DNA from 3 places in the Romboutsia hominis genome. Region 3 is predicted to be linked to each of the others. Evidence: a T-box and tRNA genes for the amino acid it is inferred to sense, from the RefSeq annotation. Region 3 holds a T-box; the other regions hold tRNA genes.
The links. A T-box is a leader RNA that pairs with one kind of tRNA and senses whether it is charged. The one in region 3 lies ahead of asnS (asparagine--tRNA ligase), so its partner is inferred to be a tRNA-Asn.
Positions count from the first base shown of each region.

Region 1: it has a tRNA-Asn gene. The T-box ahead of asnS (asparagine--tRNA ligase) is inferred to sense a tRNA for this amino acid. The anticodon was not compared.
Region 2: it has a tRNA-Asn gene. The T-box ahead of asnS (asparagine--tRNA ligase) is inferred to sense a tRNA for this amino acid. The anticodon was not compared.

Region 1 covers NZ_LN650648.1:2,806,066-2,815,524, reverse strand. The annotation lists rRNA gene FRIFI_RS13685 (23S ribosomal RNA) at 1-2,053, shown strand, start outside; rRNA gene rrf (5S ribosomal RNA) at 2,183-2,299, shown strand; tRNA gene FRIFI_RS13675 (tRNA-Glu) at 2,303-2,377, shown strand; tRNA gene FRIFI_RS13670 (tRNA-Val) at 2,385-2,460, shown strand; tRNA gene FRIFI_RS13665 (tRNA-Asp) at 2,467-2,543, shown strand; tRNA gene FRIFI_RS13660 (tRNA-Asn) at 2,559-2,634, shown strand; tRNA gene FRIFI_RS13655 (tRNA-Thr) at 2,639-2,713, shown strand; tRNA gene FRIFI_RS13650 (tRNA-Tyr) at 2,721-2,805, shown strand; tRNA gene FRIFI_RS13645 (tRNA-Gly) at 2,819-2,892, shown strand; tRNA gene FRIFI_RS13640 (tRNA-Arg) at 2,909-2,985, shown strand; tRNA gene FRIFI_RS13635 (tRNA-Gln) at 2,992-3,067, shown strand; tRNA gene FRIFI_RS13630 (tRNA-Lys) at 3,078-3,153, shown strand; tRNA gene FRIFI_RS13625 (tRNA-Ser) at 3,158-3,246, shown strand; tRNA gene FRIFI_RS13620 (tRNA-Ser) at 3,261-3,351, shown strand; tRNA gene FRIFI_RS13615 (tRNA-Pro) at 3,363-3,439, shown strand; tRNA gene FRIFI_RS13610 (tRNA-Ile) at 3,449-3,525, shown strand; tRNA gene FRIFI_RS13605 (tRNA-Trp) at 3,538-3,613, shown strand; tRNA gene FRIFI_RS13600 (tRNA-Pro) at 3,642-3,718, shown strand; tRNA gene FRIFI_RS13595 (tRNA-Ile) at 3,726-3,802, shown strand; tRNA gene FRIFI_RS13590 (tRNA-Phe) at 3,809-3,884, shown strand; tRNA gene FRIFI_RS13585 (tRNA-Met) at 3,891-3,967, shown strand; rRNA gene FRIFI_RS13580 (16S ribosomal RNA) at 4,089-5,591, shown strand; tRNA gene FRIFI_RS13575 (tRNA-Ala) at 5,713-5,788, shown strand; rRNA gene FRIFI_RS13570 (23S ribosomal RNA) at 5,934-8,836, shown strand; rRNA gene rrf (5S ribosomal RNA) at 8,960-9,076, shown strand; tRNA gene FRIFI_RS13560 (tRNA-Leu) at 9,082-9,170, shown strand; tRNA gene FRIFI_RS13555 (tRNA-Met) at 9,181-9,256, shown strand; tRNA gene FRIFI_RS13550 (tRNA-Glu) at 9,267-9,341, shown strand; tRNA gene FRIFI_RS13545 (tRNA-Gly) at 9,351-9,424, shown strand; tRNA gene FRIFI_RS13540 (tRNA-Val) at 9,435-9,459, shown strand, end outside.
Region 2 covers NZ_LN650648.1:2,942,122-2,951,580, forward strand. The annotation lists rRNA gene rrf (5S ribosomal RNA) at 24-140, shown strand; tRNA gene FRIFI_RS14310 (tRNA-Leu) at 146-234, shown strand; tRNA gene FRIFI_RS14315 (tRNA-Ile) at 244-320, shown strand; rRNA gene FRIFI_RS14320 (16S ribosomal RNA) at 445-1,947, shown strand; tRNA gene FRIFI_RS14325 (tRNA-Ala) at 2,051-2,126, shown strand; rRNA gene FRIFI_RS14330 (23S ribosomal RNA) at 2,217-5,119, shown strand; rRNA gene rrf (5S ribosomal RNA) at 5,243-5,359, shown strand; tRNA gene FRIFI_RS14340 (tRNA-Leu) at 5,365-5,453, shown strand; tRNA gene FRIFI_RS14345 (tRNA-Met) at 5,464-5,539, shown strand; tRNA gene FRIFI_RS14350 (tRNA-Glu) at 5,549-5,623, shown strand; tRNA gene FRIFI_RS14355 (tRNA-Gly) at 5,633-5,706, shown strand; tRNA gene FRIFI_RS14360 (tRNA-Val) at 5,716-5,791, shown strand; tRNA gene FRIFI_RS14365 (tRNA-Asp) at 5,797-5,873, shown strand; tRNA gene FRIFI_RS14370 (tRNA-Asn) at 5,902-5,977, shown strand; tRNA gene FRIFI_RS14375 (tRNA-Thr) at 5,982-6,056, shown strand; tRNA gene FRIFI_RS14380 (tRNA-Tyr) at 6,064-6,148, shown strand; tRNA gene FRIFI_RS14385 (tRNA-Leu) at 6,159-6,242, shown strand; tRNA gene FRIFI_RS14390 (tRNA-Arg) at 6,263-6,339, shown strand; tRNA gene FRIFI_RS14395 (tRNA-Gln) at 6,347-6,422, shown strand; tRNA gene FRIFI_RS14400 (tRNA-Lys) at 6,433-6,508, shown strand; tRNA gene FRIFI_RS14405 (tRNA-Ser) at 6,513-6,601, shown strand; tRNA gene FRIFI_RS14410 (tRNA-Phe) at 6,605-6,680, shown strand; tRNA gene FRIFI_RS14415 (tRNA-Met) at 6,690-6,766, shown strand; tRNA gene FRIFI_RS14420 (tRNA-Ile) at 6,779-6,855, shown strand; tRNA gene FRIFI_RS14425 (tRNA-Pro) at 6,876-6,952, shown strand; tRNA gene FRIFI_RS14430 (tRNA-His) at 6,964-7,040, shown strand; tRNA gene FRIFI_RS14435 (tRNA-Cys) at 7,049-7,122, shown strand; tRNA gene FRIFI_RS14440 (tRNA-Leu) at 7,139-7,227, shown strand; tRNA gene FRIFI_RS14445 (tRNA-Met) at 7,238-7,313, shown strand; tRNA gene FRIFI_RS14450 (tRNA-Glu) at 7,323-7,397, shown strand; tRNA gene FRIFI_RS14455 (tRNA-Gly) at 7,407-7,480, shown strand; tRNA gene FRIFI_RS14460 (tRNA-Val) at 7,490-7,565, shown strand; tRNA gene FRIFI_RS14465 (tRNA-Asp) at 7,571-7,647, shown strand; tRNA gene FRIFI_RS14470 (tRNA-Asn) at 7,676-7,751, shown strand; tRNA gene FRIFI_RS14475 (tRNA-Thr) at 7,756-7,830, shown strand; tRNA gene FRIFI_RS14480 (tRNA-Tyr) at 7,838-7,922, shown strand; tRNA gene FRIFI_RS14485 (tRNA-Leu) at 7,933-8,016, shown strand; tRNA gene FRIFI_RS14490 (tRNA-Gly) at 8,037-8,111, shown strand; tRNA gene FRIFI_RS14495 (tRNA-Arg) at 8,124-8,200, shown strand; tRNA gene FRIFI_RS14500 (tRNA-Gln) at 8,208-8,283, shown strand; tRNA gene FRIFI_RS14505 (tRNA-Lys) at 8,294-8,369, shown strand; tRNA gene FRIFI_RS14510 (tRNA-Ser) at 8,374-8,462, shown strand; tRNA gene FRIFI_RS14515 (tRNA-Phe) at 8,466-8,541, shown strand; tRNA gene FRIFI_RS14520 (tRNA-Met) at 8,551-8,627, shown strand; tRNA gene FRIFI_RS14525 (tRNA-Ile) at 8,640-8,716, shown strand; tRNA gene FRIFI_RS14530 (tRNA-Pro) at 8,737-8,813, shown strand; tRNA gene FRIFI_RS14535 (tRNA-His) at 8,825-8,901, shown strand; tRNA gene FRIFI_RS14540 (tRNA-Lys) at 8,910-8,985, shown strand; tRNA gene FRIFI_RS14545 (tRNA-Cys) at 8,996-9,069, shown strand; tRNA gene FRIFI_RS14550 (tRNA-Arg) at 9,075-9,151, shown strand; tRNA gene FRIFI_RS14555 (tRNA-Val) at 9,157-9,232, shown strand; gene FRIFI_RS14560 (DUF2508 family protein) at 9,392-9,459, shown strand, end outside.
Region 3 covers NZ_LN650648.1:833,502-842,960, forward strand. The annotation lists gene cspC (bile acid germinant receptor pseudoprotease CspC) at 1-814, shown strand, start outside; gene FRIFI_RS03910 (CDIF630_02480 family spore surface protein) at 869-1,063, shown strand; gene FRIFI_RS03915 (S8 family peptidase) at 1,178-2,845, shown strand; gene cspC (bile acid germinant receptor pseudoprotease CspC) at 2,867-4,549, shown strand; gene FRIFI_RS03925 (hypothetical protein) at 4,586-4,978, opposite strand; T-box leader at 5,117-5,349, shown strand; gene asnS (asparagine--tRNA ligase) at 5,444-6,844, shown strand; gene FRIFI_RS03935 (ferredoxin) at 7,003-7,191, shown strand; gene FRIFI_RS03940 (hypothetical protein) at 7,416-7,598, shown strand; gene FRIFI_RS03945 (rhodanese-like domain-containing protein) at 7,664-7,957, shown strand; gene FRIFI_RS03950 (hypothetical protein) at 8,045-9,385, shown strand; gene FRIFI_RS03955 (zinc ribbon domain-containing protein) at 9,405-9,459, shown strand, end outside.

The DNA.
Region 1 (9,459 bases), 1.1 Mb from region 3:
GGTTCTCCCCGAAATAGCTTTAGGGCTAGCCTTGAGCTTAGAGAAACGGAGGTAGAGCACTGAATGTCCTAGGGGGTATTGCACTTACCGAAGACTATCAAACTCCGAATGCCGTCTTCTTTTGCTCAGGAGTCAGACTGTGGGTGATAAGATTCATAGTCAAGAGGGCAACAGCCCAGATCGTCAGCTAAGGTCCCTAAATGTACGTTAAGTGGTAAAGGATGTGGGATTGCACAGACAACCAGGATGTTGGCTTAGAAGCAGCCACTCATTTAAAGAGTGCGTAATAGCTCACTGGTCGAGTGATCCTGCGCCGAAAATTTCCGGGGCTAAAACGTACTACCGAAGCTACGGCATCATTTATGATGGGTAGGGGAGCTTCGTATGCAGGCTGAAGCATGACCGTAAGGACATGTGGACAGTATACGAGTGAGAATGTTGGCATGAGTAGCGAGACGTGGGTGAGAATCCCATGGGCCGTAAACCCAAGGTTTCCAGGGGAAGGTTCGTCCGCCCTGGGTTAGTCGGGACCTAAGCCGAGGCCGAAAGGCGTAGGTGATGGACAACAGGTTGATATTCCTGTACCACCAATAACCGTTTGAGGAATGGGATGACACAGTAGGATAAGCTAACCACACTGTTGGTTATGTGTGGCTAAGTACTGAGGCAGTCAAGATAGGCAAATCCGTCTTGATAATGCTAGGGTACGATGGGGAGCCCTTTTGGGCGAAGTAGCTGATTTCACACTGTCGAGAAAAGTCTCTACCGAGGTTAAAGGTGCCCGTACCGTAAACCGACACAGGTGGGTGAGGAGAGTATCCTAAGGCCAGCGAGAGAACTATTGTTAAGGAACTCGGCAAAATGACCCCGTAACTTAGGGATAAGGGGTGCCATCCTTTGGATGGCCGCAGAGAATAGGCCCAAGCGACTGTTTACCAAAAACACAGGTTTCTGCTAAGTCGCAAGACGATGTATAGGAGCTGACGCCTGCCCGGTGCTGGAAGGTTAAGGGGATCTGTTAGGAGTAATCCGAAGCAGTGAACTTAAGCCCCAGTAAACGGCGGCCGTAACTATAACGGTCCTAAGGTAGCGAAATTCCTTGTCGGGTAAGTTCCGACCCGCACGAAAGGCGTAACGATTTGGGCACTGTCTCAACAATAGACTCGGTGAAATTGTAATCCCGGTGAAGATGCCGGGTACCTGCGACAGGACGGAAAGACCCCATGGAGCTTTACTGTAGCTTGACGTTGGGTCTTGGTACTACATGTACAGGATAGGTGGGAGACTATGAAGCATGGACGCCAGTCTGTGTGGAGTCACCCTTGGGATACCACCCTTGTAGTACTGGGATCCTAACCAGAGGCCTTGAATCAGGTCTTGGGACACCGTCAGGTGGGCAGTTTGACTGGGGCGGTCGCCTCCCAAAAAGTAACGGAGGCGCTCAAAGGTTTCCTCAGCACGGTCGGAAATCGTGCGAAGAGTGTAAAGGCAAAAGGAAGCTTGATTGCAAGACATACAGGTCGAGCAAGGACGAAAGTCGGACTTAGTGATCCGGTGGTTCCGCATGGAAGGGCCATCGCTCAACGGATAAAAGCTACCCTGGGGATAACAGGCTTATCTCCCCCAAGAGTCCACATCGACGGGGAGGTTTGGCACCTCGATGTCGGCTCATCACATCCTGGGGCTGTAGTAGGTCCCAAGGGTTGGGCTGTTCGCCCATTAAAGTGGTACGCGAGCTGGGTTCAGAACGTCGTGAGACAGTTCGGTCCCTATCCGTCGCAGGCGTAGGAAATTTGAGGAGACCTGTCCTTAGTACGAGAGGACCGGGATGGACGTACCTCTGGTGTACCAGTTGTTCTGCCAAGGGCATGGCTGGGTAGCTATGTACGGAATGGATAAGCGCTGAAAGCATCTAAGCGCGAAGCCAACTTCAAGATAAGATTTCCCACCGTAAGGGTAAGACCCCAGGAAGACTACCTGGTTGATAGGTCGAAGGTGTAAGTGCAGTAATGTATTTAGCTTATCGATACTAATAGGTCGAGGACTTGACCAAAATAAAATGATAAAGCATTAAATGATATACAGTTTTCAGAGTATTAATTAAAAAACTTTGAAAAAAGTGTTGACAAAATATCATAAAAATGATATTATAATACTTGTTCTGATAAGAACGAAAACACAATGTAGTTATTATAGCAAAGAGGATACACCTGTTCCCATACCGAACACAGAAGTTAAGCTCTTTAGCGCTGATGGTACTTGGAGGGCGACCTCCTGGGAGAGTAAGACATAGCTACGTTGAGGCCCATTGGTCAAGCGGTCAAGACACCGCCCTTTCACGGCGGTAACAGGGGTTCGATTCCCCTATGGGTCACCAATATCCCGGGACTATAGCTCAGCTGGGAGAGCACCTGCCTTACAAGCAGGGGGTCACAGGTTCGAGCCCTGTTAGTCCCACCAATATGCGGCCTGGTAGTTCAGCTGGTTAGAATGCCAGCCTGTCACGCTGGAGGTCGAGGGTTCGAGTCCCTTCCAGGTCGCCACTTAATTAAATACGCGGGAATATGGCTCAGTTGGTAGAGCAATTGACTGTTAATCAATGGGTCACAGGTTCGAGTCCTGTTATTCCCGCCAATATGCTGGTGTGGCTCAACGGTAGAGCAGCTGACTTGTAATCAGCAGGTTGTAGGTTCGATTCCTATCACCAGCTCCATGAATACGGAGGATTTCCCGAGCGGCCAAAGGGGGCAGACTGTAAATCTGTTAGCATTGCTTTCGGTGGTTCGAATCCACCATCCTCCACCACTTAATTAAATATGCGGGTGTAGCTCAATGGTAGAGTTCCGGCCTTCCAAGCCGGCTGTGAGGGTTCGATCCCCTTCACCCGCTCCAAATTATTCTATAATGTGGGTGCATAGCTCAGCTGGATAGAGCAACGCCCTTCTAAGGCGTGTGTCCGGGGTTCGAATCCCTGTGCGCTCACCACTTTATAGGGGATTCGCCAAGTCGGTAAGGCATAGCACTTTGACTGCTACATGCGTAGGTTCGAGTCCTGCATCCCCTGCCAAATTTAATATGACCCATTAGCTCAGTCGGTAGAGCACCTGACTTTTAATCAGGGTGTCCCGCGTTCGAGTCGCGGATGGGTCACCAATGTGGAGAGGTGTCCGAGTGGTTTAAGGAGCTGGTCTTGAAAACCAGTGATGCTTAACGGCACCGTGGGTTCGAATCCCACCCTCTCCGCCATTAACTAAATAAACGGAGAAGTACTCAAGTGGCTCAAGAGGAACCCCTGCTAAGGGTTTAGGCTGGGTAACCGGTGCGAGGGTTCGAATCCCTCCTTCTCCGCCATTATTTTTTTTCGAGGTGTAGCGCAGTTTGGTAGCGCACATGGTTTGGGACCATGGGGCCGGGGGTTCGAGTCCCTTCACCTCGACCAAAAAAATGTGGGCCATTAGCTCAGTTGGTTAGAGCGCCCGGCTCATAACCGGTAGGTCTGGGGTTCGAGTCCCTGATGGCCCACCACATTTTTTTTATAGGGGTGTAGCTCAGTTGGTAGAGCGTCGGTCTCCAAAACCGTGCGCCGGGGGTTCGAGTCCCTCCACCCCTGCCAATTAATTTCTATAAAAAATAAAGAATTTCGAGGTGTAGCGCAGTTTGGTAGCGCACATGGTTTGGGACCATGGGGCCGGGGGTTCGAGTCCCTTCACCTCGACCAAAAAAATGGGCCTATAGCTCAGGTGGTTAGAGCGCACGCCTGATAAGCGTGAGGTCGCTGGTTCGAGTCCAGCTAGGCCCACCAAGGTGCGCCCAGATAGCTCAGTCGGTAGAGCAGGGGACTGAAAATCCCCGTGTCGGTGGTTCGATTCCGCCTCTGGGCACCATATCGTGGCGGTATAGCTTAGTTGGCTAGAGCGTTCGGTTCATACCCGAAAGGTCACAGGTTCGACTCCTGTTACCGCTACCATGTAGATTTAAGAACTTTGAAAATTAAACAGTAGGTTAATTTATATAACTGATTCTTAAAAGAATCGAAAACAAACCAAGCCAGATATTCAGATAATGATAGTCTGAGCAGGTAACAACTTTTATTTGAGAGTTTGATCCTGGCTCAGGATGAACGCTGGCGGCGTGCCTAACACATGCAAGTCGAGCGATTTACTTCGGTAAAGAGCGGCGGACGGGTGAGTAACGCGTGGGTAACCTGCCCTGTACACACGGATAACATACCGAAAGGTATGCTAATACGAGATAACATGAGAGAGTTGCATGGCTTTCTTATCAAAGCTTTTGCGGTACAGGATGGACCCGCGTCTGATTAGCTAGTTGGTAAGGTAACGGCTTACCAAGGCGACGATCAGTAGCCGACCTGAGAGGGTGATCGGCCACATTGGAACTGAGACACGGTCCAAACTCCTACGGGAGGCAGCAGTGGGGAATATTGCACAATGGGCGAAAGCCTGATGCAGCAACGCCGCGTGAGCGATGAAGGCCTTCGGGTCGTAAAGCTCTGTCCTCAAGGAAGATAATGACGGTACTTGAGGAGGAAGCCCCGGCTAACTACGTGCCAGCAGCCGCGGTAATACGTAGGGGGCTAGCGTTATCCGGAATTACTGGGCGTAAAGGGTGCGTAGGCGGTCTTTCAAGTCAGGAGTGAAAGGCTACGGCTCAACCGTAGTAAGCTCTTGAAACTGTAAGACTTGAGTGCAGGAGAGGAGAGTAGAATTCCTAGTGTAGCGGTGAAATGCGTAGATATTAGGAGGAATACCAGTTGCGAAGGCGGCTCTCTGGACTGTAACTGACGCTGAGGCACGAAAGCGTGGGGAGCAAACAGGATTAGATACCCTGGTAGTCCACGCCGTAAACGATGAGTACTAGCTGTCGGAGGTTACCCCCTTCGGTGGCGCAGCTAACGCATTAAGTACTCCGCCTGGGAAGTACGCTCGCAAGAGTGAAACTCAAAGGAATTGACGGGGACCCGCACAAGTAGCGGAGCATGTGGTTTAATTCGAAGCAACGCGAAGAACCTTACCTAAGCTTGACATCCTTTTGACCGATGCCTAATCGCATCTTTCCCTTCGGGGACAGAAGTGACAGGTGGTGCATGGTTGTCGTCAGCTCGTGTCGTGAGATGTTGGGTTAAGTCCCGCAACGAGCGCAACCCTTGCCTTTAGTTGCCAGCATTAAGTTGGGCACTCTAGAGGGACTGCCAGGGATAACCTGGAGGAAGGTGGGGATGACGTCAAATCATCATGCCCCTTATGCTTAGGGCTACACACGTGCTACAATGGGTGGTACAGAGGGCAGCCAAACCGTGAGGTGGAGCTAATCCCTTAAAGCCATTCTCAGTTCGGATTGTAGGCTGAAACTCGCCTACATGAAGCTGGAGTTACTAGTAATCGCAGATCAGAATGCTGCGGTGAATGCGTTCCCGGGTCTTGTACACACCGCCCGTCACACCACGGAAGTTGGGGGCGCCCGAAGCCGGATAGCTAACCTTTTGGAAGCGTCCGTCGAAGGTGAAATCAATAACTGGGGTGAAGTCGTAACAAGGTAGCCGTATCGGAAGGTGCGGCTGGATCACCTCCTTTCTAAGGAGAATTACCTACTGTTTAATTTTGAGGGTTTTTATTTTTTTTGTTAAAAATGAAAATTCTATATTGACAATTTTCACATAAGATAGTAAAATATCTAATGTTGAAAAGACAACTTGGGGGTGTAGCTCAGCTGGGAGAGCACTTGCCTTGCACGCAAGGGGTCAGGAGTTCGATCCTCCTCATCTCCACCATTAGTACTTTGAAAACTGTATAACATTTAGTGATATGACATCATTTTTTATAAATAGACAAGAAAAGTCTTTAAAATAACTTTAAGCAATGGAATAAACTGAGTGAATACGAAGTTTGTTCATTCGCGATAACTTTTTAATAACTGGTCAAGTTATTAAGGGTGCAGGGCGGATGCCTTGGCACTAGGAGCCGATGAAGGACGTGATAAGCTGCGATAAGCTTCGGGGAGTTGCACGTAAACTTTGATCCGAAGATTTCCGAATGAGGAAACTCACTTAGAGTAATGTCTAAGTATCGTTAAGTGAATACATAGCTTAGCGAGGGGAACCCGGGGAACTGAAACATCTAAGTACCTGGAGGAAGAGAAAGAAAAATCGATTCCGTAAGTAGCGGCGAGCGAACGCGGAACAGGCCAAACCAACAAAGTTTTCTTTGTTGGGGTTGCGGACATATCATCAACGAAGAGGCTATTGTAGACGAAGAGAGTTGGAAAGCTCCGCTATAAAGTGTAACAGCCACGTAGTCAAAACGAGAAGACTTCAGATATGATCCAGAGTACCACGGGACACGTGAAACCCTGTGGGAAGCAGGAGGGACCATCCTCCAAGCCTAAATACTACCTAGTGACCGATAGCGCATAGTACCGTGAGGGAAAGGTGAAAAGAACCCCGGGAGGGGAGTGAAATAGAACCTGAAACCCTGCACTTACAAGCTGTGGGAGCACATTACTTGTGTGACCGCGTACTTTTTGTAGAACGGGCCAACGAGTTACGTTAAGTAGCAAGGTTAAGCACTTAAGGTGTGGAGCCGTAGCGAAAGCGAGTCTTAAATGGGCGATTTAAGTTACTTGACGTAGACCCGAAACCGGGCGACCTATCCATGAGCAGGTTGAAGCGAAAGTAAAATTTCGTGGAGGACCGAACCCACGAGCGTTGAAAAGCTCGGGGATGACTTGTGGATAGCGGTGAAATTCCAATCGAGCCCGGAGATAGCTGGTTCTCCCCGAAATAGCTTTAGGGCTAGCCTTGAGCTTAGAGAAACGGAGGTAGAGCACTGAATGTCCTAGGGGGTATTGCACTTACCGAAGACTATCAAACTCCGAATGCCGTCTTCTTTTGCTCAGGAGTCAGACTGTGGGTGATAAGATTCATAGTCAAGAGGGCAACAGCCCAGATCGTCAGCTAAGGTCCCTAAATGTACGTTAAGTGGTAAAGGATGTGGGATTGCACAGACAACCAGGATGTTGGCTTAGAAGCAGCCACTCATTTAAAGAGTGCGTAATAGCTCACTGGTCGAGTGATCCTGCGCCGAAAATTTCCGGGGCTAAAACGTACTACCGAAGCTACGGCATCATTTATGATGGGTAGGGGAGCTTCGTATGCAGGCTGAAGCATGACCGTAAGGACATGTGGACAGTATACGAGTGAGAATGTTGGCATGAGTAGCGAGACGTGGGTGAGAATCCCACGGGCCGTAAACCCAAGGTTTCCAGGGGAAGGTTCGTCCGCCCTGGGTTAGTCGGGACCTAAGCCGAGGCCGAAAGGCGTAGGTGATGGACAACAGGTTGATATTCCTGTACCACCAATAACCGTTTGAGGAATGGGATGACACAGTAGGATAAGCTAACCACACTGTTGGTTATGTGTGGCTAAGTACTGAGGCAGTCAAGATAGGCAAATCCGTCTTGATAATGCTAGGGTACGATGGGGAGCCCTTTCGGGCGAAGTAGCTGATTTCACACTGTCGAGAAAAGTCTCTACCGAGGTTAAAGGTGCCCGTACCGTAAACCGACACAGGTGGGTGAGGAGAGTATCCTAAGGCCAGCGAGAGAACTATTGTTAAGGAACTCGGCAAAATGACCCCGTAACTTAGGGATAAGGGGTGCCATCCATTGGATGGCCGCAGAGAATAGGCCCAAGCGACTGTTTACCAAAAACACAGGTTTCTGCTAAGTCGCAAGACGATGTATAGGAGCTGACGCCTGCCCGGTGCTGGAAGGTTAAGGGGATCTGTTAGGAGTAATCCGAAGCAGTGAACTTAAGCCCCAGTAAACGGCGGCCGTAACTATAACGGTCCTAAGGTAGCGAAATTCCTTGTCGGGTAAGTTCCGACCCGCACGAAAGGCGTAACGATTTGGGCACTGTCTCAACAATAGACTCGGTGAAATTGTAATCCCGGTGAAGATGCCGGGTACCTGCGACAGGACGGAAAGACCCCATGGAGCTTTACTGTAGCTTGACGTTGGGTCTTGGTACTACATGTACAGGATAGGTGGGAGACTATGAAGCATGGACGCCAGTCTGTGTGGAGTCACCCTTGGGATACCACCCTTGTAGTACTGGGATCCTAACCAGAGGCCTTGAATCAGGTCTTGGGACACCGTCAGGTGGGCAGTTTGACTGGGGCGGTCGCCTCCCAAAAAGTAACGGAGGCGCTCAAAGGTTTCCTCAGCACGGTCGGAAATCGTGCGAAGAGTGTAAAGGCAAAAGGAAGCTTGATTGCAAGACATACAGGTCGAGCAAGGACGAAAGTCGGACTTAGTGATCCGGTGGTTCCGCATGGAAGGGCCATCGCTCAACGGATAAAAGCTACCCTGGGGATAACAGGCTTATCTCCCCCAAGAGTCCACATCGACGGGGAGGTTTGGCACCTCGATGTCGGCTCATCACATCCTGGGGCTGTAGTAGGTCCCAAGGGTTGGGCTGTTCGCCCATTAAAGTGGTACGCGAGCTGGGTTCAGAACGTCGTGAGACAGTTCGGTCCCTATCCGTCGCAGGCGTAGGAAATTTGAGGAGACCTGTCCTTAGTACGAGAGGACCGGGATGGACGTACCTCTGGTGTACCAGTTGTTCTGCCAAGGGCATGGCTGGGTAGCTATGTACGGAATGGATAAGCGCTGAAAGCATCTAAGCGCGAAGCCAACTTCAAGATAAGATTTCCCACCGTAAGGGTAAGACCCCAGGAAGACTACCTGGTTGATAGGTCGAAGGTGTAAGTGCAGTAATGTATTTAGCTTATCGATACTAATAGGTCGAGGACTTGACCAAAATCATTAACTAAATGATATACAGTTTTCAGAGTATTAATTAAAAAACTTTGAAAAAAATGTTGACAAAATATCATAAAAATGATATTATAATACTTGTCCTAGAGAGGACAACAACATATTATGTGGTTATTATAGCAAAGAGGATACACCTGTTCCCATACCGAACACAGAAGTTAAGCTCTTTAGCGCTGATGGTACTTGGAGGGCGACCTCCTGGGAGAGTAAGACGTAGCCACGTGGTATGCCGAAGTGGCGGAACTGGCAGACGCACAGGACTTAAAATCCTGCGGGACTTACCTCTCGTACCGGTTCGATTCCGGTCTTCGGCACCAACTTTAATATCGCGGGGTGGAGCAGTTGGCAGCTCGTCGGGCTCATAACCCGAAGGTCGCAGGTTCGAGTCCTGCCTCCGCAACCAAATAAAATATGGCCCATTGGTCAAGCGGTCAAGACACCGCCCTTTCACGGCGGTAACAGGGGTTCGATTCCCCTATGGGTCACCAATTTAATACGCGGGTGTAGCTCAATGGTAGAGTTCCGGCCTTCCAAGCCGGCTGTGAGGGTTCGATCCCCTTCACCCGCTCCAAATAACTTATGGGACTATAGCTCAGCTGGGAGAGC
Region 2 (9,459 bases), 930 kb from region 3:
CTAGAGAGGACAACAACATATTATGTGGTTATTATAGCAAAGAGGATACACCTGTTCCCATACCGAACACAGAAGTTAAGCTCTTTAGCGCTGATGGTACTTGGAGGGCGACCTCCTGGGAGAGTAAGACGTAGCCACGTGGTATGCCGAAGTGGCGGAACTGGCAGACGCACAGGACTTAAAATCCTGCGGGACTTACCTCTCGTACCGGTTCGATTCCGGTCTTCGGCACCAAAATATTGTGGGCCATTAGCTCAGTTGGTTAGAGCGCCCGGCTCATAACCGGTAGGTCTGGGGTTCGAGTCCCTGATGGCCCACCACAATATTTAAATAAGAACTTTGAAAATTAAACAGTAGGTTAATTTATATAACTGATTCTTAAAAGAATCGAAAACAAACCAAGCCAGATATTCAGATAATGATAGTCTGAGCAGGTAACAACTTTTATTTGAGAGTTTGATCCTGGCTCAGGATGAACGCTGGCGGCGTGCCTAACACATGCAAGTCGAGCGATTTACTTCGGTAAAGAGCGGCGGACGGGTGAGTAACGCGTGGGTAACCTGCCCTGTACACACGGATAACATACCGAAAGGTATGCTAATACGAGATAATATGAGAAAGTCGCATGGCTTTCTTATCAAAGCTCTGGCGGTACAGGATGGACCCGCGTCTGATTAGCTAGTTGGTAAGGTAACGGCTTACCAAGGCGACGATCAGTAGCCGACCTGAGAGGGTGATCGGCCACATTGGAACTGAGACACGGTCCAAACTCCTACGGGAGGCAGCAGTGGGGAATATTGCACAATGGGCGAAAGCCTGATGCAGCAACGCCGCGTGAGCGATGAAGGCCTTCGGGTCGTAAAGCTCTGTCCTCAAGGAAGATAATGACGGTACTTGAGGAGGAAGCCCCGGCTAACTACGTGCCAGCAGCCGCGGTAATACGTAGGGGGCTAGCGTTATCCGGAATTACTGGGCGTAAAGGGTGCGTAGGCGGTCTTTCAAGTCAGGAGTGAAAGGCTACGGCTCAACCGTAGTAAGCTCTTGAAACTGTAAGACTTGAGTGCAGGAGAGGAGAGTAGAATTCCTAGTGTAGCGGTGAAATGCGTAGATATTAGGAGGAATACCAGTTGCGAAGGCGGCTCTCTGGACTGTAACTGACGCTGAGGCACGAAAGCGTGGGGAGCAAACAGGATTAGATACCCTGGTAGTCCACGCCGTAAACGATGAGTACTAGCTGTCGGAGGTTACCCCCTTCGGTGGCGCAGCTAACGCATTAAGTACTCCGCCTGGGAAGTACGCTCGCAAGAGTGAAACTCAAAGGAATTGACGGGGACCCGCACAAGTAGCGGAGCATGTGGTTTAATTCGAAGCAACGCGAAGAACCTTACCTAAGCTTGACATCCTTTTGACCGATGCCTAATCGCATCTTTCCTTTCGGGGACAGAAGTGACAGGTGGTGCATGGTTGTCGTCAGCTCGTGTCGTGAGATGTTGGGTTAAGTCCCGCAACGAGCGCAACCCTTGCCTTTAGTTGCCAGCATTAAGTTGGGCACTCTAGAGGGACTGCCAGGGATAACCTGGAGGAAGGTGGGGATGACGTCAAATCATCATGCCCCTTATGCTTAGGGCTACACACGTGCTACAATGGGTGGTACAGAGGGCAGCCAAACCGTGAGGTGGAGCTAATCCCTTAAAGCCATTCTCAGTTCGGATTGTAGGCTGAAACTCGCCTACATGAAGCTGGAGTTACTAGTAATCGCAGATCAGAATGCTGCGGTGAATGCGTTCCCGGGTCTTGTACACACCGCCCGTCACACCACGGAAGTTGGGGGCGCCCGAAGCCGGATAGCTAACCTTTTGGAAGCGTCCGTCGAAGGTGAAATCAATAACTGGGGTGAAGTCGTAACAAGGTAGCCGTATCGGAAGGTGCGGCTGGATCACCTCCTTTCTAAGGAGAATTACCTACTGTTTAATTTTGAGAGTTTTTATAAAAAATCTCTTGACAAAATTCGACAAATATAATAAAATAATTCATGTTGAAAAAATAATATGGGGGTGTAGCTCAGCTGGGAGAGCACTTGCCTTGCACGCAAGGGGTCAGGAGTTCGATCCTCCTCATCTCCACCATTAGTACTTTGAAAACTGTATAACATTTAGTGATATGACATCATTTTTTATAAATAGACAAGAAAAGTCTTTAAAATAACTTTAATAACTGGTCAAGTTATTAAGGGTGCAGGGCGGATGCCTTGGCACTAGGAGCCGATGAAGGACGTGATAAGCTGCGATAAGCTTCGGGGAGTTGCACGTAAACTTTGATCCGAAGATTTCCGAATGAGGAAACTCACTTAGAGTAATGTCTAAGTATCGTTAAGTGAATACATAGCTTAGCGAGGGGAACCCGGGGAACTGAAACATCTAAGTACCTGGAGGAAGAGAAAGAAAAATCGATTCCGTAAGTAGCGGCGAGCGAACGCGGAACAGGCCAAACCAACAAAGTTTTCTTTGTTGGGGTTGCGGACATATCATCAACGAAGAGGCTATTGTAGACGAAGAGAGTTGGAAAGCTCCGCTATAAAGTGTAACAGCCACGTAGTCAAAACGAGAAGACTTCAGATATGATCCAGAGTACCACGGGACACGTGAAACCCTGTGGGAAGCAGGAGGGACCATCCTCCAAGCCTAAATACTACCTAGTGACCGATAGCGCATAGTACCGTGAGGGAAAGGTGAAAAGAACCCCGGGAGGGGAGTGAAATAGAACCTGAAACCCTGTACTTACAAGCTGTGGGAGCACATTTCTTGTGTGACCGCGTACTTTTTGTAGAACGGGCCAACGAGTTACGTTAAGTAGCAAGGTTAAGCACTTAAGGTGTGGAGCCGTAGCGAAAGCGAGTCTTAAATGGGCGATTTAAGTTACTTGACGTAGACCCGAAACCGGGCGACCTATCCATGAGCAGGTTGAAGCGAAAGTAAAATTTCGTGGAGGACCGAACCCACGAGCGTTGAAAAGCTCGGGGATGACTTGTGGATAGCGGTGAAATTCCAATCGAGCCCGGAGATAGCTGGTTCTCCCCGAAATAGCTTTAGGGCTAGCCTTGAGCTTAGAGAAACGGAGGTAGAGCACTGAATGTCCTAGGGGGTATTGCACTTACCGAAGACTATCAAACTCCGAATGCCGTCTTCTTTTGCTCAGGAGTCAGACTGTGGGTGATAAGATTCATAGTCAAGAGGGCAACAGCCCAGATCGTCAGCTAAGGTCCCTAAATGTACGTTAAGTGGTAAAGGATGTGGGATTGCACAGACAACCAGGATGTTGGCTTAGAAGCAGCCACTCATTTAAAGAGTGCGTAATAGCTCACTGGTCGAGTGATCCTGCGCCGAAAATTTCCGGGGCTAAAACGTACTACCGAAGCTACGGCATCATTTATGATGGGTAGGGGAGCTTCGTATGCAGGCTGAAGCATGACCGTAAGGACATGTGGACAGTATACGAGTGAGAATGTTGGCATGAGTAGCGAGACGTGGGTGAGAATCCCACGGGCCGTAAACCCAAGGTTTCCAGGGGAAGGTTCGTCCGCCCTGGGTTAGTCGGGACCTAAGCCGAGGCCGAAAGGCGTAGGTGATGGACAACAGGTTGATATTCCTGTACCACCAATAACCGTTTGAGGAATGGGATGACACAGTAGGATAAGCTAACCACACTGTTGGTTATGTGTGGCTAAGTACTGAGGCAGTCAAGATAGGCAAATCCGTCTTGATAATGCTAGGGTACGATGGGGAGCCCTTTTGGGCGAAGTAGCTGATTTCACACTGTCGAGAAAAGTCTCTACCGAGGTTAAAGGTGCCCGTACCGTAAACCGACACAGGTGGGTGAGGAGAGTATCCTAAGGCCAGCGAGAGAACTATTGTTAAGGAACTCGGCAAAATGACCCCGTAACTTAGGGATAAGGGGTGCCATCCATTGGATGGCCGCAGAGAATAGGCCCAAGCGACTGTTTACCAAAAACACAGGTTTCTGCTAAGTCGCAAGACGATGTATAGGAGCTGACGCCTGCCCGGTGCTGGAAGGTTAAGGGGATCTGTTAGGAGCAATCCGAAGCAGTGAACTTAAGCCCCAGTAAACGGCGGCCGTAACTATAACGGTCCTAAGGTAGCGAAATTCCTTGTCGGGTAAGTTCCGACCCGCACGAAAGGCGTAACGATTTGGGCACTGTCTCAACAATAGACTCGGTGAAATTGTAATCCCGGTGAAGATGCCGGGTACCTGCGACAGGACGGAAAGACCCCATGGAGCTTTACTGTAGCTTGACGTTGGGTCTTGGTACTACATGTACAGGATAGGTGGGAGACTATGAAGCATGGACGCCAGTCTGTGTGGAGTCATCCTTGGGATACCACCCTTGTAGTACTGGGATCCTAACCAGAGGCCTTGAATCAGGTCTTGGGACACCGTCAGGTGGGCAGTTTGACTGGGGCGGTCGCCTCCCAAAAAGTAACGGAGGCGCTCAAAGGTTTCCTCAGCACGGTCGGAAATCGTGCGAAGAGTGTAAAGGCAAAAGGAAGCTTGATTGCAAGACATACAGGTCGAGCAAGGACGAAAGTCGGACTTAGTGATCCGGTGGTTCCGCATGGAAGGGCCATCGCTCAACGGATAAAAGCTACCCTGGGGATAACAGGCTTATCTCCCCCAAGAGTCCACATCGACGGGGAGGTTTGGCACCTCGATGTCGGCTCATCACATCCTGGGGCTGTAGTAGGTCCCAAGGGTTGGGCTGTTCGCCCATTAAAGTGGTACGCGAGCTGGGTTCAGAACGTCGTGAGACAGTTCGGTCCCTATCCGTCGCAGGCGTAGGAAATTTGAGGAGACCTGTCCTTAGTACGAGAGGACCGGGATGGACGTACCTCTGGTGTACCAGTTGTTCTGCCAAGGGCATGGCTGGGTAGCTATGTACGGAATGGATAAGCGCTGAAAGCATCTAAGCGCGAAGCCAACTTCAAGATAAGATTTCCCACCGTAAGGGTAAGACCCCAGGAAGACTACCTGGTTGATAGGTCGAAGGTGTAAGTGCAGTAATGTATTTAGCTTATCGATACTAATAGGTCGAGGACTTGACCAAAATCATTAACTAAATGATATACAGTTTTCAGAGTATTAATTAAAAAACTTTGAAAAAAATGTTGACAAAATATCATAAAAATGATATTATAATACTTGTCCTAGAGAGGACAACAACATATTATGTGGTTATTATAGCAAAGAGGATACACCTGTTCCCATACCGAACACAGAAGTTAAGCTCTTTAGCGCTGATGGTACTTGGAGGGCGACCTCCTGGGAGAGTAAGACGTAGCCACGTGGTATGCCGAAGTGGCGGAACTGGCAGACGCACAGGACTTAAAATCCTGCGGGACTTACCTCTCGTACCGGTTCGATTCCGGTCTTCGGCACCAACTTTAATATCGCGGGGTGGAGCAGTTGGCAGCTCGTCGGGCTCATAACCCGAAGGTCGCAGGTTCGAGTCCTGCCTCCGCAACCAAATAAATATGGCCCATTGGTCAAGCGGTCAAGACACCGCCCTTTCACGGCGGTAACAGGGGTTCGATTCCCCTATGGGTCACCAACTTAATATGCGGGTGTAGCTCAATGGTAGAGTTCCGGCCTTCCAAGCCGGCTGTGAGGGTTCGATCCCCTTCACCCGCTCCAAAAACTTATGGGACTATAGCTCAGCTGGGAGAGCACCTGCCTTACAAGCAGGGGGTCACAGGTTCGAGCCCTGTTAGTCCCACCATTCGCGGCCTGGTAGTTCAGCTGGTTAGAATGCCAGCCTGTCACGCTGGAGGTCGAGGGTTCGAGTCCCTTCCAGGTCGCCAAGTTAAATTTAATAAATACTTTTTATGTGGGAATATGGCTCAGTTGGTAGAGCAAATGACTGTTAATCATTGGGTCACAGGTTCGAGTCCTGTTATTCCCGCCAATACGCTGGTGTGGCTCAACGGTAGAGCAGCTGACTTGTAATCAGCAGGTTGTAGGTTCGATTCCTATCACCAGCTCCATAAATACGGAGGATTTCCCGAGCGGCCAAAGGGGGCAGACTGTAAATCTGTTAGCATTGCTTTCGGTGGTTCGAATCCACCATCCTCCACCATAAAAAGTATGCGGATGTGGCGGAATTGGCAGACGCACCAGACTTAGGATCTGGCGCCTACGGCGTGGGGGTTCGACTCCCTTCATCCGCACCACTTTTAATAAACTATAATGTGGGTGCATAGCTCAGCTGGATAGAGCAACGCCCTTCTAAGGCGTGTGTCCGGGGTTCGAATCCCTGTGCGCTCACCACATTCATAGGGGATTCGCCAAGTCGGTAAGGCATAGCACTTTGACTGCTACATGCGTAGGTTCGAGTCCTGCATCCCCTGCCAAATTAAATATGACCCATTAGCTCAGTCGGTAGAGCACCTGACTTTTAATCAGGGTGTCCCGCGTTCGAGTCGCGGATGGGTCACCAATACGGAGAGGTGTCCGAGTGGTTTAAGGAGCTGGTCTTGAAAACCAGTGATGCTTAACGGCACCGTGGGTTCGAATCCCACCCTCTCCGCCAAATGCCCAGATAGCTCAGTCGGTAGAGCAGGGGACTGAAAATCCCCGTGTCGGTGGTTCGATTCCGCCTCTGGGCACCATTAATTCGTGGCGGTATAGCTTAGTTGGCTAGAGCGTTCGGTTCATACCCGAAAGGTCACAGGTTCGACTCCTGTTACCGCTACCACTTAATTAATGTGGGCCATTAGCTCAGTTGGTTAGAGCGCCCGGCTCATAACCGGTAGGTCTGGGGTTCGAGTCCCTGATGGCCCACCACATTAATTACTCAGTAATACCGAGGTGTAGCGCAGTTTGGTAGCGCACATGGTTTGGGACCATGGGGCCGGGGGTTCGAGTCCCTTCACCTCGACCAATATAGATATGGTGGGTATAGCTCAGCTGGTTAGAGCGCCAGATTGTGGCTCTGGAGGCCGTGAGTTCGAATCTCATTATCCACCCCATTTAATAAGGCGACATAGCCAAGTGGTAAGGCAGTGGACTGCAACTCCTTGATCCCCAGTTCGAATCTGGGTGTCGCCTCCACTCAAAAAAATTGAATGCCGAAGTGGCGGAACTGGCAGACGCACAGGACTTAAAATCCTGCGGGACTTACCTCTCGTACCGGTTCGATTCCGGTCTTCGGCACCAACTTTAATATCGCGGGGTGGAGCAGTTGGCAGCTCGTCGGGCTCATAACCCGAAGGTCGCAGGTTCGAGTCCTGCCTCCGCAACCAAATAAATATGGCCCATTGGTCAAGCGGTCAAGACACCGCCCTTTCACGGCGGTAACAGGGGTTCGATTCCCCTATGGGTCACCAACTTAATATGCGGGTGTAGCTCAATGGTAGAGTTCCGGCCTTCCAAGCCGGCTGTGAGGGTTCGATCCCCTTCACCCGCTCCAAAAACTTATGGGACTATAGCTCAGCTGGGAGAGCACCTGCCTTACAAGCAGGGGGTCACAGGTTCGAGCCCTGTTAGTCCCACCATTCGCGGCCTGGTAGTTCAGCTGGTTAGAATGCCAGCCTGTCACGCTGGAGGTCGAGGGTTCGAGTCCCTTCCAGGTCGCCAAGTTAAATTTAATAAATACTTTTTATGTGGGAATATGGCTCAGTTGGTAGAGCAAATGACTGTTAATCATTGGGTCACAGGTTCGAGTCCTGTTATTCCCGCCAATACGCTGGTGTGGCTCAACGGTAGAGCAGCTGACTTGTAATCAGCAGGTTGTAGGTTCGATTCCTATCACCAGCTCCATAAATACGGAGGATTTCCCGAGCGGCCAAAGGGGGCAGACTGTAAATCTGTTAGCATTGCTTTCGGTGGTTCGAATCCACCATCCTCCACCATAAAAAGTATGCGGATGTGGCGGAATTGGCAGACGCACCAGACTTAGGATCTGGCGCCTACGGCGTGGGGGTTCGACTCCCTTCATCCGCACCACTTTTAATAAACTAAACTATGCGGGAATAGTTCAGTGGTAGAGCGCAACCTTGCCAAGGTTGAAGTCGCGAGTTCGAATCTCGTTTCCCGCTCCAAATAAATAATGTGGGTGCATAGCTCAGCTGGATAGAGCAACGCCCTTCTAAGGCGTGTGTCCGGGGTTCGAATCCCTGTGCGCTCACCACATTCATAGGGGATTCGCCAAGTCGGTAAGGCATAGCACTTTGACTGCTACATGCGTAGGTTCGAGTCCTGCATCCCCTGCCAAATTAAATATGACCCATTAGCTCAGTCGGTAGAGCACCTGACTTTTAATCAGGGTGTCCCGCGTTCGAGTCGCGGATGGGTCACCAATACGGAGAGGTGTCCGAGTGGTTTAAGGAGCTGGTCTTGAAAACCAGTGATGCTTAACGGCACCGTGGGTTCGAATCCCACCCTCTCCGCCAAATGCCCAGATAGCTCAGTCGGTAGAGCAGGGGACTGAAAATCCCCGTGTCGGTGGTTCGATTCCGCCTCTGGGCACCATTAATTCGTGGCGGTATAGCTTAGTTGGCTAGAGCGTTCGGTTCATACCCGAAAGGTCACAGGTTCGACTCCTGTTACCGCTACCACTTAATTAATGTGGGCCATTAGCTCAGTTGGTTAGAGCGCCCGGCTCATAACCGGTAGGTCTGGGGTTCGAGTCCCTGATGGCCCACCACATTAATTACTCAGTAATACCGAGGTGTAGCGCAGTTTGGTAGCGCACATGGTTTGGGACCATGGGGCCGGGGGTTCGAGTCCCTTCACCTCGACCAATATAGATATGGTGGGTATAGCTCAGTTGGTTAGAGCGCCAGATTGTGGCTCTGGAGGCCGTGAGTTCGAATCTCATTATCCACCCCATTTAAAATGACCCATTAGCTCAGTCGGTAGAGCACCTGACTTTTAATCAGGGTGTCCCGCGTTCGAGTCGCGGATGGGTCACCATTTATATTACGGCGACATAGCCAAGTGGTAAGGCAGTGGACTGCAACTCCTTGATCCCCAGTTCGAATCTGGGTGTCGCCTCCAAAATTGCGCCTATAGCTCAACTGGATAGAGTGTCTGACTACGAATCAGAAGGTTAGGGGTTCGAGTCCCTTTGGGCGCACCATATCCGGGATTATAGCTCAGCTGGGAGAGCACCTGCCTTACAAGCAGGGGGTCACAGGTTCGAGCCCTGTTAATCCCACCAGTGTAACCTCTAGTGAAAATCACTAGAGGTTTTTATATGCAAAAAATAAAACTAAGAATATATATTATCTTGATAAAGGAATTAAATTTACATATAATGGTATATAGATTTTAGAATATGTCAAAATTCTTAATAAAATATAATTTAGGGAGGATGACTATGTCTAAAATAAAAAACATTAATAAAAATAAAGAAAAGCAAAAACTAATAAAGGAGATAAAAAGAGC
Region 3 (9,459 bases):
AATTACATCTTTAGAAGAAAAAAATGATATAACTATTCAAGTAGGAGAGCAGTTAAATTTAGATATAAGAATAGTGGCAGTAGGTCCAGATAAGATTGGAGCATCAATAATATCTCCAGGGGGAGAAGTAAGCTATCAAATAATGTATTCTCCAGATTTTTTTGTATATAGAGGAAAATTTAATCTAGAAGATACAGCCTACGAAATGAAATTTACTTATCCATGGCTAGAATCAGGATACCAAGAATTAATAATAAGATTACTAGACGTTAAGCCTGGTATATGGAATGTAAGGCTTGCACCTGAATTTATAATTAGAGGTGAATATGATTTATATTTACCAAATAAAAATTTAATGTCTGAAAATACTAGATTTCTAGATCCAGATTCAGTAGCAACTATAACTCTGTATGCAACACCAGAAAATGTAATAACAATAGGTGGATACAATGGAAGGACTGATAGTCTATGGATAGGTTCATCAAAAGGACCTGTAAAAAATGGGGGGATAAAACCAGATATAATAGCGCCATGTGTTGATATAATTTCCACATACAAAGACAAGTCATATAATACAGCGACAGGTACTGGCGTAAGTTCATCAGTAGTAAGTGGAGTATTAGCATTAATGATGGAGTTTATAAAAGAACAAACTAATGAGTATGAAGAAGCATTATATACTCAACAATTAAAAACATATTTAATGCTTGGCGCGACTAAGAATGAGATATATACATTCCCAAATGTTTCCCAAGGATATGGAGTTTTAAACCTAAAAGATACTATAATTTCTATTTCAAATAACTTTGAATAAAGCGTATTTTATAAAAAATAATGCAAAAACTAAAGATGAAAAGAGGTGATAGTTTTGAATAATGAAAAATGTAGAGCATTAAGTGGAGAAAATAATAAAAGATTAAAATCAAATAGGCCAACAAATCAAGAAAGCACAGCTGCTTGGGCAAATACACAGGAACTACAAGAAGTAACTAATGTATCAATACCATCTTTAAATAATGTAGAAAATGCTAAAGAGTGGGTTGATAATGGAAGTAGATTATAATAAAAAAAGTATGCTTTAAGAATTTAAAGCATACTTTTTTATAGAGAAGATTAAAATTTTTATCTAAAAATTTTTAACAAAAATAATGGTATATACGGGGGTGATATAAATACTATGAAAAAAGACTTTAGAGTAAATTATACCTTAGTGGGTAATGTTGTTTATGGAGAAGGTTTTGAAGAAGATTTAAAAAAACTAGGAGATAAATTTAAGTTTGAAAAGATTTCAGATACCTTTGGTATATTATTTATGGAGAATTATGAAGTTAGCAATTTTGAATATCTTTTCAACTTGAAATCAATATATAGATTAGAACCTAGTGTTAGATTATCATCGTTAGTGAATATAAATAGAGGTACTTTTAATGGTGTTGTGGCTAACGAAGATATAGGGGCAAATTTTATTAAAGAAAATCCTAATTTATCAATAAGCGGCAAAGGCGTTATAATTGGTATTGCAGATTCTGGGATTGATTATTTACATCCCGATTTTATATATCCAGATAAAACATCTAAAATTTTATATTTATGGGATCAAACAAAAGAAGGAAAACCACCAAATGGATTTTATATAGGTACAGAGTATAATAGAGAGGATATAAATAAAGCAATTTTAGAAAATGATGGTTCTTTATCTGTAGATGAAGAAGGTACAGGAACTATGATAAGTGGAATATGCGCAGGATTAGGAAACTTAAATCCAGAGTATAAAGGAGTAGCAGAAGAATCAGATCTAATAATAGTAAAATTAAAGAAAATAGAAAATGATTATAATAATGGTTATTTAATAGCGGCTATGGAATATATGAATCAAAAGGCAAGACAAGAAAGAAAACCTCTTGTTAACAATATTTCCCTGGGAAATAATAGTTTGGTAGGAATTAGCTCTAGGCTTTCTTATGATAAATTGTTTTTTGAGCATGGATTATGCCAAGTAATAGGAGCAGGAAATGAAAGTAATACACAGACGCATGCATCAGGAAAATTAGGATTTAATGGAGATATACAAGATGTGGAGATAGATATAGGTGAGGATGAAGAAATCTTAAATATAGAGCTATGGGTAAATAGACCAGATAAAATTGATTTATATATAATATCTCCAAGTGGAGAGGAAAGTCAGCTTGCATTTGTTTCTGATTTTAATATTATAAGTGGACTATTCAATTTTGAAAATACTAGATATACAATATCTTTTTCGTATCCATTTTCTTACTCAGGCCAACAAAGAACAGTAATAACTTTAGCCAATGCTAAAAAGGGAATCTGGAAAATTAGATTAATAGGAGCATATATAACAAATGGAATATATAATATGTATCTAGAAAATAGAAAATTCATCAAACCAGGAACTAAATTTTCAAAGAGTGACCCGGAAAATACTATAAATTATCCATCAACATTAAATGATGTAATAAGTGTAGGAGCATACGATACTATAAATAATAGTTTATGGGCATCATCTTCAAGAGGACCTACTATAGAATCAGTATTAAAACCAGATATAGTAGCCCCGGGTGTAAATATAATAGGTCCATATATAAATAAAACATATGCAACAGGTACTGGAACAGGTATAGCATCAGCCTATACATCAGGAGCAGTTGCATTATTTCTTCAATATATACAAGTAAATGGGAATTATGAAAATAAAGCATTTGTACAAAAGATAAGAACATATCTAAGTGCAGGAGCCAGAAGAAATCAAGATGTTGGATATCCTAATTATAGCTATGGATATGGAGAGTTAGATATAAGAGGATTGTTTGAACAATTAAGGTAATTTTAGGGAGAATATATCTATATGGAAAAATCATATGTGGTTGTTTATGAGAATTTAGAACGTTTAGAGGCTGATTTAAATTTATATAACATAGATGAATATATTATACTAAATAGTCAAATAGCAGCAATTTATGTTAATGAAAGTTTTGAAGAAGAAACATTAAAAAGTATAAAAAGCATATCAGATTGGATACCATCAGTACCTATGAGTTCATTAATTAATATAACTGATAATTTAGAAAGTGGAACAAGCGTAAAAATAGCATCAGGTATTGACTATGTTGATAAAAATCCATATATAAGTTCATCAGGAAAAGGATGTATAATTACAATTATAGATTCTGGAATAAATTATCTACATCCTGATTTTTTAAACCCAGACGGTACCACAAAAATAGTATCTATATGGGATCAAGAAAGTCAGTTTGGAACTCCACCAACAGGGCTAAAATTTGGAAGTGAGTTTAAGAAAGATATTATAAATGAATATATAAGAAATAATGACCCAAGTCTAAGTGAAGACACTATTGGAACTGGGACAGTAGCTTCGGGAATAGCATGTGGTAGAGGAAACTTAAACAGAGAATACAAAGGGGTAGCAGTAGATAGTGAATTATTAGTAATAAAGTTAAGAGAATACAAAGATACTTATAAAGAAGGAAAAATTAATTATGGTTTATCAGACTTTTTAGCAGGCATAAAATATGCTATAGATATAGCTCAAAAAGAAGAAAAAAATATGATAATTAATTTAACTTTAGGTGAACGATCAAGGTCTGTAGTAGTAACTACATTATTAGATACTTTTAACTATTTAACAGTAAGTGGTGTAATAGTAGTTAGTGGTGCTGGAAATGAAGGAAATACGGATATACATTACCAAGGACAGGTAAGTAGTTTAAATGATATTCAAGACATACCAATTCAAATTGGAGAGCAAAAAAATTTAGATATAACATTAAGTGTTGCAGGTCCAGATAAAATAGCAGCAGCAATAATATCACCATCAGGAGAAATAAGCTATAGAGTTGTATATGCACCAGATGATTATATATATAGAGGCAAGTTTAATATAGAAAATACATTTTATGAAATGAGATATTTATATCCTTGGATAAAATCAGCGACTCAAGAATTAACAATAAAATTGAATAATGTTAAGCCAGGTGTATGGACTTTAAGGTTATTTCCAGAATTTATTATAGATGGATTGTACGATGCTTATTTACCAAATAAAAACTTAATCTCTAATGAAACTAGATTTATAGATCCAAATTCATTTGTAACTATAACTTTGTTTGGTGCAGTTTCAAATGCAATAACTATAGGAGCATATGATGATAAGATTGATAGTGTATGGATAGGATCATCAAAAGGCCCAGTAAGAGGTAGACCTATAAAGCCAGATTTATTAGCACCAGGGGTTGATATAATATCTCCATCTAAAAACGGGAATTATACAACATCAACGGGGACAGGAGTAAGTAGTTCTATGATAAGTGGGGTTGTAGCTATACTTATGGAATATGTATCAAGTCAGAGTACGTTTAAACGAAATTTATTATTTACAGAAGTTTTAAAAACTTACTTAATGCTTGGAGCAAGAAAGAAAGATTTATATATATATCCAAATGTAACAAGAGGTTATGGAGTACTTGATTTGCAAAATACATTTATACAATTAGCTAAAATATTAAGATGAGTAGACCTATTTTAATAGGTCTACATAAAATATAAATTATTCACTAGGAACGAGTATATAATCACCATAAGATATTTGATAATCTTTGGAAATGGTATCAGGATTTTCATTAAGAGCTACTAATCTAAAATATTCAATATTCTCAATATCAGAATTATAAATTTTTATTATATCGTCTAAAGTCTCGCCGGATAAAACTAAGTGTTTAACTAATATTCTATCTTTCATGACATTATCGTATGCTTTTTTATAGCTTAATTTAGATAGCTTTGAAAAAAATGAAACATTTTCTACAAAATAATCTTTAGCTCTATCTAGAGAAGTTATATAATTATAAACAGATGAGCGTATGATATTAGAAGAATATCCTTTATCAACTGATGGTGATATAAATGTTATTATAAATAAAAATATAAATAGATATTTCAAGCAATGCACCTCCTAGCTAATATTATTGATAAATAAATATAGTATTAAACATTTGTGATAATTATTTAGAAAATAAATTATTGACTAAAAAAATATAAGTTGGTATAATCTTTTTAAATAGTTGAAATAATATAACAATAATAGACTGTGAAGAGAAGAGTAAATATAAAAGGTAGTCATAGCGAGTTGAGGATGGTGAAAGCTCAATACGAAGTTTATATTGAAGAACATCTCGGAGTTTCTAACCGAAATCTTGAAAGAGAGTAGACTTAGACGGGAAGTCCCGTTACAGACTATAAGCAATGCTTACTAAGAGGCCAGTTTTGGCAATTAGGGTGGTACCGCGAGAGCAACAGCCTTTCGTCCCTTTTTATAGGGATGAAGGGCTTTTTTAATACAAAATAATAAATATTTTAGTAATAAATAAAATAAGTAATATAAAAAATAAAATATGGAGGAAACAAAATGCAAAAAGAATTTATAGAAATTAAAGACTTGTACAGAAAAAAAGAAGAGTATGTAGGTAAAACTGTAAATGTAGCTGGATGGATAAGATTATCTAGAGCATCTAAAAACTTTGGATTTATAGAGTTAAATGATGGAAGTTTCTTTAAGAACATGCAAATAGTAATAGCAGAAGATAAATTAGAGAATTTCAAAGAAATATCTAAATTACCAATAAGTTCATCAATACTTGTAGAAGGAGAATTAGTATCAACAGAAGGTGCTAAGCAACCAGTTGAAATACATGCTACTAAAGTAGTAGTAGAAGGAGAATCAGATTCTTCATATCCATTACAAAAGAAAAGACATACATTAGAGTATCTAAGAACAATAGCTCACTTAAGACCAAGAAGTAACACTTTCTCTGCTGTATTTAGAGTAAGAAGTTTAGCAGCATACGCTATACATAAGTTCTTCCAAGATAGAAACTTCGTGTATGCACATTCTCCAATCATAACAGGAAGTGACTGTGAGGGTGCAGGAGAAATGTTTAGAATAACTACTATGGATTTAAACAACATACCTAAGAATGAAGAAGGAAATATAGACTATTCTAAAGACTTCTTTGGGAAAGAAGCTAACTTAACAGTTAGTGGTCAATTAAATGCAGAAATAATGGCACTTGCATTTAGAAATGTTTATACATTTGGACCAACTTTTAGAGCTGAAAACTCATTTACTCAAAGACATGCATCAGAATTCTGGATGATAGAACCTGAAATATGTTTTGCAGACTTAGAAGACAATATGGAACTTGCTGAAGACATGATAAAATACGTAATAAACTACGTAATGGAAAATGCTCCAGAAGAAATGGAATTCTTCAATAACTTTATAGACAAAGGATTATTAGATAGATTAAACAACGTAGTAAACTCTGAATTTAAGAGACTTACTTATACAGATGCTGTTAAAATATTACAAGAAAGCGGACATGAATTTGAATACCCAGTTAATTGGGGAGATGATCTTCAAACAGAACATGAAAGATATTTAACAGAACAAATATTTAAAGCTCCAGTATTTGTTACTGATTATCCAAAGGACATAAAAGCATTCTATATGAGAATGAATGAAGATGGAAAGACTGTTAGAGCAATGGACTTATTAGTTCCAGGAGTAGGAGAAATAGTTGGAGGTTCTCAAAGAGAAGAAAGAGAAGAAAAACTATTAGAAAGAATAGAAGAAATGGGATTAAACAAGGAAGATTACTGGTGGTACTTAGAACTTAGAAAGTTCGGAACAGCTACTCACTCAGGATTTGGACTAGGATTTGAAAGAATAATAATGTACATGACAGGAATGTCTAATATAAGAGACGTAATACCATTCCCAAGAACTCCTAAAAATGCTGAATTCTAATATTTATATATTAAAGCACTAGACTTATGTTTAGTGCTTTTTATATTATAATAATATTTAAAAAATAAATAAAAAATTAGTTATATAAAAAAATCTGTTTAGACCATCACAATATGGATATATACATAATGTAAACAAATTAAATAGGAGGCTTTAAAATGAAAGCATTTGTAGATAAAGACGTATGTATAGGATGTGGAGCATGTGTAGGAATATGCCCAGAAGTATTTGATATGGATAATGATGGATTAGCAGTAGCTATAGAAGGAGAAATAAGTGAGGATTTACAAGAAAGTGCACAAGAAGCATGTGAAGGATGTCCAGTAAGTGCAATAACAATTGAATAGTAAAATTAAAAGCTTAGGGAATATCCTAAGCTTTTAATTTTACTATTCGGCTTTAAATCGAATTATCTACACGTTACTAAATATAAGCGAACTTTATATACAGAAAAATTTAACAAATTATCTAAATAATATATGAGTAGTATAAGTCCTAATTTAATAAAATATAGAAAAATAGATTATATTTTATGTTATAATTATTAATCATAATAAAAATTGGAGGCAAAATGATAAAGATACTTGACAATATAATGTTGATAATAGATATTTTATTAATTATATATTTTTATAACTATGCAGTTGATACAACAGATATAGTTCAAAGGCTTATAAGTTGTGCAGCTATAACTATGGAAATATCATTTATAATAAGACATATTAAGCTTATGAAATCTAGAAAAGTTAATTAATACAATGTTTTTAACAAAATATTCAGGGTATTAAATAGATAGATTAAAGATTTAAGGAGGATAATATGGCTTATATAAATATAGATAATAAAAAATTAAAAGAATTAATGAAAAAAGAGGATACTATATTAATTGATATAAGGACAAGGGAAGAATATGAAGAGAATAATATAGAAAACTCTATAAATATACCATTAAATAATTTATTATTTGAGATAGATGAATTAGAAGAATACAAAGAAAAAAATGTTATTGTTTACTGTAGAAGTGGACATAGAAGTATAACAGCATGTAATCTACTTCATATGGAAGGATTCAACAAATTATATAATTTAGAAAAGGGAATAATTGGATTGTAAACTCTAGCTTTTAGCTAGAGTTTTATAGTATACTTGATAATATGAGTATAGCAATAAATAAGTTAAATGCTTGTATTGGAGGTAAGAATGAATACAGAAGAAAAATATAGTAATTATTCAAAAGAGGATGGGAAAATCTTAAATAAAATTTCAAATTATTATAGACTAGAAATAAATAATGAAATGAATTGTTCTAAGTGCCATACTGAAAGTAAATATGGAAGTAATTATTGTAAACAATGCGGCAATGAGCTTTTTAAAGTAGTAGATAAAAACTTATTTAATATAGTAGAAAAAAGTAAATTTAATATTAATAATATAAAAAGCTATGCTAGTAGCACTAATATATTTATAACCTCTGTATCATCTATATTGATTTTATTTATTTTATCTGTAATTTTTAATGGTATGATGGATATAAGTTTAGGAAAATTAGGGATTAGTATAAGTCCACTTCATACAATGCTAGGTATGAATTTAGGTAGTATTAATATAACATCATCATCTTTAATAGGTGTAGGTGAAGTAAGCGTACATTTAGGAGTAATATCTTTATTAATAGCACCTATAATATCCTTAGTTATAAGTAATATATTATTTATGAAAAATAAAAGTAACACACCTAATGAACTTATTATAAATTCTATAGGGGTTGGAATAGTTTACGCTTTATTTATGGCAGTTATAAGTATGATATCAAAAATTGAATTAAACTCATATGATATGATGAACATAGCTACTTTACTTAAAGTAAAGTTTGCTACAACAAGTATATTTATAAATAGTTTTTTAATAGGATTTTTATCTACATTTACTATAGGATATAAAAAAAGAATAGGCAAAGAAAACATATATATAAATATATTTAAAAAAGTTATAAATATATTTATGATAGGTTACATATTAGTATTTATAATTGTTGGTATACTTACTATATCCGATAGTACATATTTATACGAGTTTGGTATATCTGAATATATGAAATATATAAACACAGGAATAGTCGTAAGTCAATTGTCTGTTTATATGTGGGGATTTGCAAATTTAATTCCTATGGTTATAGGTGATTATACAATATCTATATTTAATATATTAAATTCTAATTTATTTTTTGATACTAAGCTTATATTTATAATAGTATTTATATTAGTAAGTCTTATAATATTAATAGCTGGATGTAATTTAAAGAAACATTTTAAAAATAATGATAAAAATGTATTACTTATATTTAGTATAATGTATTCTTTTGTTATGGCATTAATATCTATGTTAAGTAAAATTGATGTTGGTATGGGAATGTTAACTACAAATGTAAATAATCATAATGTTATTACATTTGGACTACCTATTATAATTACAATTATAAGTTCATTTATATATAGCTATATATTAGCCTTTATAGGATATAAACTTTATAACTTTGAATAAGTATAGTTGGAGGATAAATATGGAAAATATACAAGAGAAAATAGAAGGTGAAGTATCAAAGATTAAAGATAAAA